DNA from 2 places in the Peribacillus sp. ACCC06369 genome. Region 2 is predicted to be linked to the other one. Evidence: riboswitches for the same ligand, from Rfam matches in the RefSeq annotation. Region 2 holds a riboswitch; the other holds the start of a gene.
What was found. Region 2 has a riboswitch for S-adenosylmethionine ahead of QUF78_RS14490 (YezD family protein). Riboswitches for the same ligand answer to the same signal wherever they lie in the genome.
Positions count from the first base shown of each region.

Region 1: another riboswitch for S-adenosylmethionine. It lies ahead of mtnK (S-methyl-5-thioribose kinase); the one in region 2 lies ahead of QUF78_RS14490 (YezD family protein).

Region 1 covers NZ_JAUCEN010000002.1:3,073,072-3,076,486, forward strand. The annotation lists gene QUF78_RS15710 (pyridoxal phosphate-dependent aminotransferase) at 1-505, opposite strand, end outside; gene QUF78_RS15715 (nitrilase-related carbon-nitrogen hydrolase) at 604-1,002, shown strand; gene QUF78_RS28040 (hypothetical protein) at 955-1,197, opposite strand; SAM riboswitch class I at 1,429-1,582, shown strand; gene mtnK (S-methyl-5-thioribose kinase) at 1,661-2,863, shown strand; gene mtnA (S-methyl-5-thioribose-1-phosphate isomerase) at 2,878-3,415, shown strand, end outside.
Region 2 covers NZ_JAUCEN010000002.1:2,811,850-2,815,264, forward strand. The annotation lists gene sat (sulfate adenylyltransferase) at 1-569, opposite strand, end outside; gene QUF78_RS14485 (phosphoadenylyl-sulfate reductase) at 622-1,326, opposite strand; gene QUF78_RS14490 (YezD family protein) at 1,512-1,655, opposite strand; SAM riboswitch class I at 1,827-1,935, opposite strand; gene ssuE (NADPH-dependent FMN reductase) at 2,210-2,743, opposite strand; gene QUF78_RS14500 (TetR/AcrR family transcriptional regulator) at 2,952-3,415, opposite strand, start outside.

The sequences.
Region 1 (3,415 bases), 260 kb from region 2:
CTTTAACTAGCACTTCTTTATGTATGTCATTGTATTTCGGAAGAAAATCATTTTCTTCTGTCAAGGGCATCAGTTCGGTCTTTGCCTGTGCTAAAACGACACCGGAAAGATAATCCGGATAGCCGGGGTCTGGAACAAGGATCGTATCACCTGGATTCAATAAACACTGCGGCAGTTCGACAAGACCTGCCTTTCCCCCGAAGAGAATCGCCACTTCACTATTCGGATCCAGCTTGACACCATATTCACGTTCATAAAAGACGGCAGCAGCATCTTTTAAATATTGATGTCCCCGAAACGGCGAATATTTATGATTAATCGTTTTTTCAGCGGCAACCTGCAAACTTTTCACGATATGTTCAGGCGTCGGTTGATCAGGGTTTCCCTGGCCTAAATTAATGACATCATGACCTTGCGCCGTAATCGCATTGACTTTTGCGACTAGAGAGGCAAAAAATTGCTTGGGCAGTTTTTGAAGTTGTCTGGATTTTTCGAATTGCAACATTTATACACCTTCTCTGAAATTTCTTGAAATTCTAGTCACAAATGATATATGTTTATCATAGTCTTGTAAAGCATTTTTTACATGTGGGGTTTTTAACGATGAAGTGGAAGATTGCCTGCATTCAAATGGATATTGCCTTCGGGCAACCAGATATCAATTTTCAGGTTGCAGAACAATGGATGGAAAAAGCAGCAATGTCCAAACCCGATATGGTTATTTTACCAGAGCTTCGGACAACAGGATACGACTTGACCAGGTTAAATGAGATTGCTGATGAAGAAGCAGAAAAAACGATTGAATGTTTAAAAGATCAGGCAAAGAAACACCAGTTTCACATAATTGGGGGTTCCGTTGCCAAAAGAGCAAGCAAGGGCATCTATAACAACATGATCATCATCAATAAGCATGGAAATCTCATTAAACAATATGATAAGCTTCACTTATTTCAGTTAATGGATGAACATCATTTCCTGCAGCCAGGTGAAAAAGATGGTTAATTTACTCTTGATGAAAAAATATGTGCTGGATTCATTTGTTATGACATTCGTTTTCCTGAATGGCAGCGAGCCCATACCGTTCAAGGCGCCGAAGTTCCGTGCTTTTGTAACTTTATTGAAGTCCAAGGTGCCTGTCAAGAGTTCGTTTGCTTCTCCGGATTCACCTATGATATTCCCCCATGGATCAATAATCAAGGAATATTATTGACATCCGAACCTGAACGGTTAACGGCTACAACATATGATTGGTTCTCAATGGCACGGCTAATCAATAAGGCTCTCCAGTGATCGAGTCTGGGCTTTGGCCATGAACAAAATACCCGTATTCGAAGATAGTCGGCCGGATTATTATTAATTTCCCCATTGACAAACTATTTAAAAAGTTGATATTATTTTCCCGAAGATTAAAATTTCAGAAAACATATACTCTTATCAAGAGCAGGCTGAGGGATAAAGGCCCTATGAAGCCCAGCAACCGACTGTAATACCATTGTGAAATGGGGCGGATTCACCGCCGGATTATAAAATCCACAGAGCACGGTGCTAATTCCACCAGAATTCATTTTCTGGAAGATAAGAGGTCCGAAGCCAAAACTTCTGCCTCTTTCTATATGAAAGAGGCTTTTTTATTCTTATTTTGAATCTGGAGGGGAAAAGAATGACTCAAAACCATTCAAATTTTAAGAGATTGACAAACGAAACTGCTATAACCCTTGCAAAAAAACTTGGGTTGGTCAATGCGGATGCAAGTTTAAACTGTAAAGAAATCGGCGATGGAAATTTAAATTATGTTTTTCATATTACAGACACAGTCACAAACAAAGGAATAATAATCAAACAAGCTGTCCCTTATGCCAAGGTACTTGGTGAAAGCTGGCCACTGACATTGAAAAGGGCATCCATTGAAGCGAATGCACTGATTCATTTCAGAAGCTATTGCCCCGAATTCGTACCGCAAGTCTATTATTCGGATGAACAGCTTGCCATCACAGTCATGGAAGATTTATCGCACTTGAAAATCGTTAGAAAAGGCTTGATCGATGGCGATCAATATCCATTGCTTTCACAGCATATTGGTGAATATGTAGCGAAGACGGCATTTTATACATCAGATTATCATTTAGAACCATCCGCGAAAAAGGAAGTGGCCCGACATTTCACGAATCCGGAACTCTGCAAAATCACTGAGGTCTTTATTTTCACGGATCCATTTTTTGAGGAACTTCCGGGAGATTTCGAGCTGGAATTGACTGATGCCGCCAAAAATATTTGGAATGATCAAGAAGTGATACTTGAGGTCGCTAAGCTGAAACAAAGCTTTGAAACCGAGCAGGAAGCCTTGCTTCATGGAGATTTACATACTGGAAGTATTTTTGCAAGTGAAACTGAAACAAAGGTTATTGATCCGGAATTCGCTTTTTATGGGCCCGTTGGTTTTGACCTTGGTCAATACACCGCCAACCTTCTCTTTCAGGCAATTACACGAAATGGCGCTGGAAAGGAAGAGATTTTCTCACACCTTCATGAATTTTGGAATGCCTTTGAAGAAACTTATACCGAATTATGGGAAGGCCAAAATAAAAGCCCATTCCGCCATGTGAAAGGTTATCTGCCTTATTTACTGACAAAATTCAAAAAAGATGCATTCGGTTTTGCCGGCTGTGAACTGATTCGACGAACCATTGGCCTTTCCCATGTTGCCGATTTAAACGTCATTGAAAATAAAGATACAAGGATCGCTGCCAAAACGGCAACATTGGAAATTGGTGCATTTTTAATTAAAAAACGGGAAGAATTGGATGTTCCAGCTGTCATTGAAGCGTTGAAGCAACGTACACTGCCATCTTATTCAACCCTTTAAAAGGAGACCTGCACATGACTACACTAGCACCCTTACCATATTCGGTACAATGGGATGATACCCATATTACATTATTAAATCAACAAGCCCTTCCTTCCATAACAGAATTTATTGAACTTCATTCTGTTGATGATGTATATGACAGCATATTGACATTAAAAGTTCGTGGTGCCCCAGCAATTGGACTGACGGCTGCATTTGGTGTTGCACTTGGTGCCAAACAGGAAACAACCGCTGAATTAGGGGAATTCAAGAAAAATGTAACGAGGCATATTGAAAAACTTGCTTCTTCACGGCCAACTGCAGTCAACCTTTTTTGGGCGTTAAGGAGGATGGAGAATACGTTGAAAACAGCGCAAAGCATTTCAGCTGCCAAGGAAGCACTTGTATCGGAGGCCCAAGCCATCTTTGCTGATGATGAAGAAATGTGCAGGAAAATCGGAGAACATGGTTTATCCTTATTCGCTAAAGGAGATTCCATCCTAACGCATTGCAACGCTGGAGGGATTGCCACAGCCCGTTATGGAACAGCACTGGCTCCCTTCCACCTGG
Region 2 (3,415 bases):
TTCCTCGTTTGGAATCCGACAACCGTTTCCCAGCCTTTTTCAGCAAAAGCTTTCCTTGTCTCAACTGGGTCCAGATAATTTGCTTGAAATAGCGGACGCTCTATTCTCTTGACTAACTTTATTTCTCCGCCGACATATACATCCCCGCGGTTATATAAATTTTTCACACCAGGATGCTTCTCATCATCCGTTTGATATACTAATGTCGCTTCCAATTGTTTATCGGGAGTGAAAATATCGGAAACGGAGAGAACTCCGTATGTTTCACCTTCATGAGTCAGCTTTACCTCTTCACCTATAGTAAGAGTTTCTGCAACTTCAACGTTCAAAGGCAGCGTAATCGGGATGCTCCATACATGGCCGCTGCTAAGCCTCATATCCTTGACAACTGTCTCATAGTCACTTTTAGTAAAGAAACCTTTGATCGGGCTGTAGGCACCAGTGCCTATCAATTCAAGATCACTTAAAGCTATTTCGTCAATTTCAATTGAATTTGTTATTTTACTAAAATCATATTTTGGTTCCCAAAGATCGATTAGTGTTCCTCCGTGCGGTAAACTGATTGTCATGCTAATTTCCCCCTATGGTTTCTATTGATTTAAGCCTATAATTTCTATTTATTTAAGATAAATGCAATCCGCATTCCGTTTTTTGGGCTCCTTGCCAACGGCCTGAGCGTAAATCATCTGCATTGAAGGCAGGTGCCGTACATGTTTTACAACCAATGCTTGGATATCCATTATCATGCAGGATATTATATGGAAGTCCATTTTTGTGGGCATAACGCCAAACATCTTTCCATGTCCAATGTATGAGTGGACATATTTTTACTGACTTGAACTTATTATCCTTATTGATATACTCTGTCAGAGCCCTTGTTTCAGATTGCTCCCTCCGTAGTCCCGAAAGCCAGGCTGTTGCCGTTGAAAGCACATCTGTAAGCGGAGTGATTTTACGGATGTTACAGCACTTATTGGAATCGCTAAGCCATAATTCATCCCCATGTTCCGCCGCCTGTTCTTCAAGCGTCAATGCTGGTTTCTTCATTTCGATTGAAAGATTTGGATATCGCTTTTTCACTTGATCGATCAATTGGTAAGTTTCCTCAAAATGAACATCTGTATCAAGGAAAACTATTTTTGCCGAGGGATTGACCTTCGCCAATAAATCCGTAAGCACGATGCCTTCTATACCGAAACTACACGCATATATCAGTTTGTTTCCATAATGGTCATTCGCCCATTGCAGTACTTCCAAAGCACCTTTTGTCTCACTATCTTCAGGAAATACAGGTAAATCCCCGGTGTTGAAATTTTCATAGTTTATTAATGCAGCCAACCTTGTAGCCCCCTCTAAGAACTTGCTGTATGTCGCTGGTTAGAGTTACTTTTGATCAATGCCCGTTATAATCTTCCCCAGTTTAACTGACCCTAGGAAAAAGAGACGAATCTAACCAATACTCTCTTTATATCAGTTAAACCCGCCTCTAGTTTTTCTAGTCAGCAGATACCTTATTTAATTCTTAGTTTTTCATTTCTTTCCATTTGAATGATTTTACCATCTTGGACAATAAGTGTAATCGATCCATACTTCATTGAATTAAGCATTTCTTGAAGTCGTTCAAATATTTCTTCAAGCTGATTCTCTTTATCCAAACCTGTTCCTCCTTTAAGAAAATCCGCGAATATATTATTTCACCGCTGATTAAATGAATTTATTAAATTTATATAATTCCAAACAACTTTAAATTGTTATGGTTTTCCAAAGAATTTTCCGAAAAATAAAAATCTTTCCATGATGGAAAGATTTCAAGGTAAATATTCTTTACCTTATCTTCCAAAATGATCAACATTTTGTTGGAGGTAGCACCTTGCATCCATCATGCAGGTTGCTGGACTTCAAAGGGCCAATTCCCTCCGTCGCTCTGGATAAGTTTTATTATTTTAAATATTAACATATATTTAATCCTTGTCAATGGAGTTTTCTTATAAAATAACTTGGTTTAATATTATGGAGGAACTGTTATTTTTATACACACTATTCCATTCATGATTTTATGTTCATTTAAATATGAAAATAGACTCGTCTTTTTAGATAAAGTCTCCAAAAAAATGAGTCTATTTTCATTATTAAGCTATTATTGATGCCTGTCATTCATTGAAAAAGTAATTACTTGAATTCAATTCCTTTTGTTGAAGTCGATTACTTATTAATTTCTTAACTGAATCGCTTCTATAAATTCTTGAACCTGACTCTGGACGCGATCAACTAAATTCAAGTCATTGATCGGGTTTTCTGAATTCTGTTTATCTATTTCCTTATCCACAAAATATATGCCCTGCAACGGCTCGCCTTTTAATATTGAAATTAATGGTTTAAGCGCATAATCAATCGCCAATAAATGCCTGTTACTTCCGCCAATCATAATGGGCAGCACTGGCTTCCGCTTAAAAGCTCCTTCTGGCAGCAAATCAATCAAGGCTTTTAATACCCCTGTATAAGAAGCCTTATATACCGGTGAACCAATGATGATTCCTCTGGCTGCTTGTATTTTCTCCGAAAGCTTTAAGATATCTTCGCTATTATATTTCCCTTGGAATAAATCATCTGCTGAGAAATCCGTAATTGAGTAATAAGCTGTGGTAAATCCTTGGTTTTCGACTAATGATTGAATATGTTTTAGTGAAATGTCCGTTCTTGATGGAATCGCTGGACTTCCTGATAAAATTACGATATCGCTCATATAAATCCCCTCCCATATTACATGGTTTTAGAATAAAAATCCTCGTAATGAATTTGTTGCAGCATGCATTTATCGTAATAGTCTGAAAAATATAAGTCAAATCTTACACTCCGGTTTATTAATTTCACAAGTAATGAATGCTTACCATTCAAAAAAACACGGTCATATTTGCGGCTTGATGCACAAGCCTTTTAATATGACCGTTTCATTATGTATGATTTTGTTTTCCATGAATACCATATACCAAAAGTTGTGCAATGCTCTTAATTCGTTCAGAAGTAAAATATGGTTCCTTTTTCTGTTGATGAATCTCATAATGTGTAGATAATGCCAATGTGAAAGAAATGATCCCCACATTAAAAAGGATAATATCAGAAATATATTGGATCTCTCCGCTATCTATTCTCTTCTGTATTTCAATATGCTTGGCATTCGGCTTGAAAATTTGATCAACATATTGCTTTGAAATATCTTGATCGAATTGTGTTTCCCGAAATAATATCGAAAACTGTTCTTTATTTTCAATAACGTTTTTAATCATGGTGCAAACGTGATTTTCCACAAGATCATCAGTTGACAGATGGTTTGTCCCATCTTCAGCCTCCTCTTTTTCATTAGGAGTAATAGTAGCCAGAAGCAAATCTTTTTTGCTTTCAAAGTATTTGTAAATAG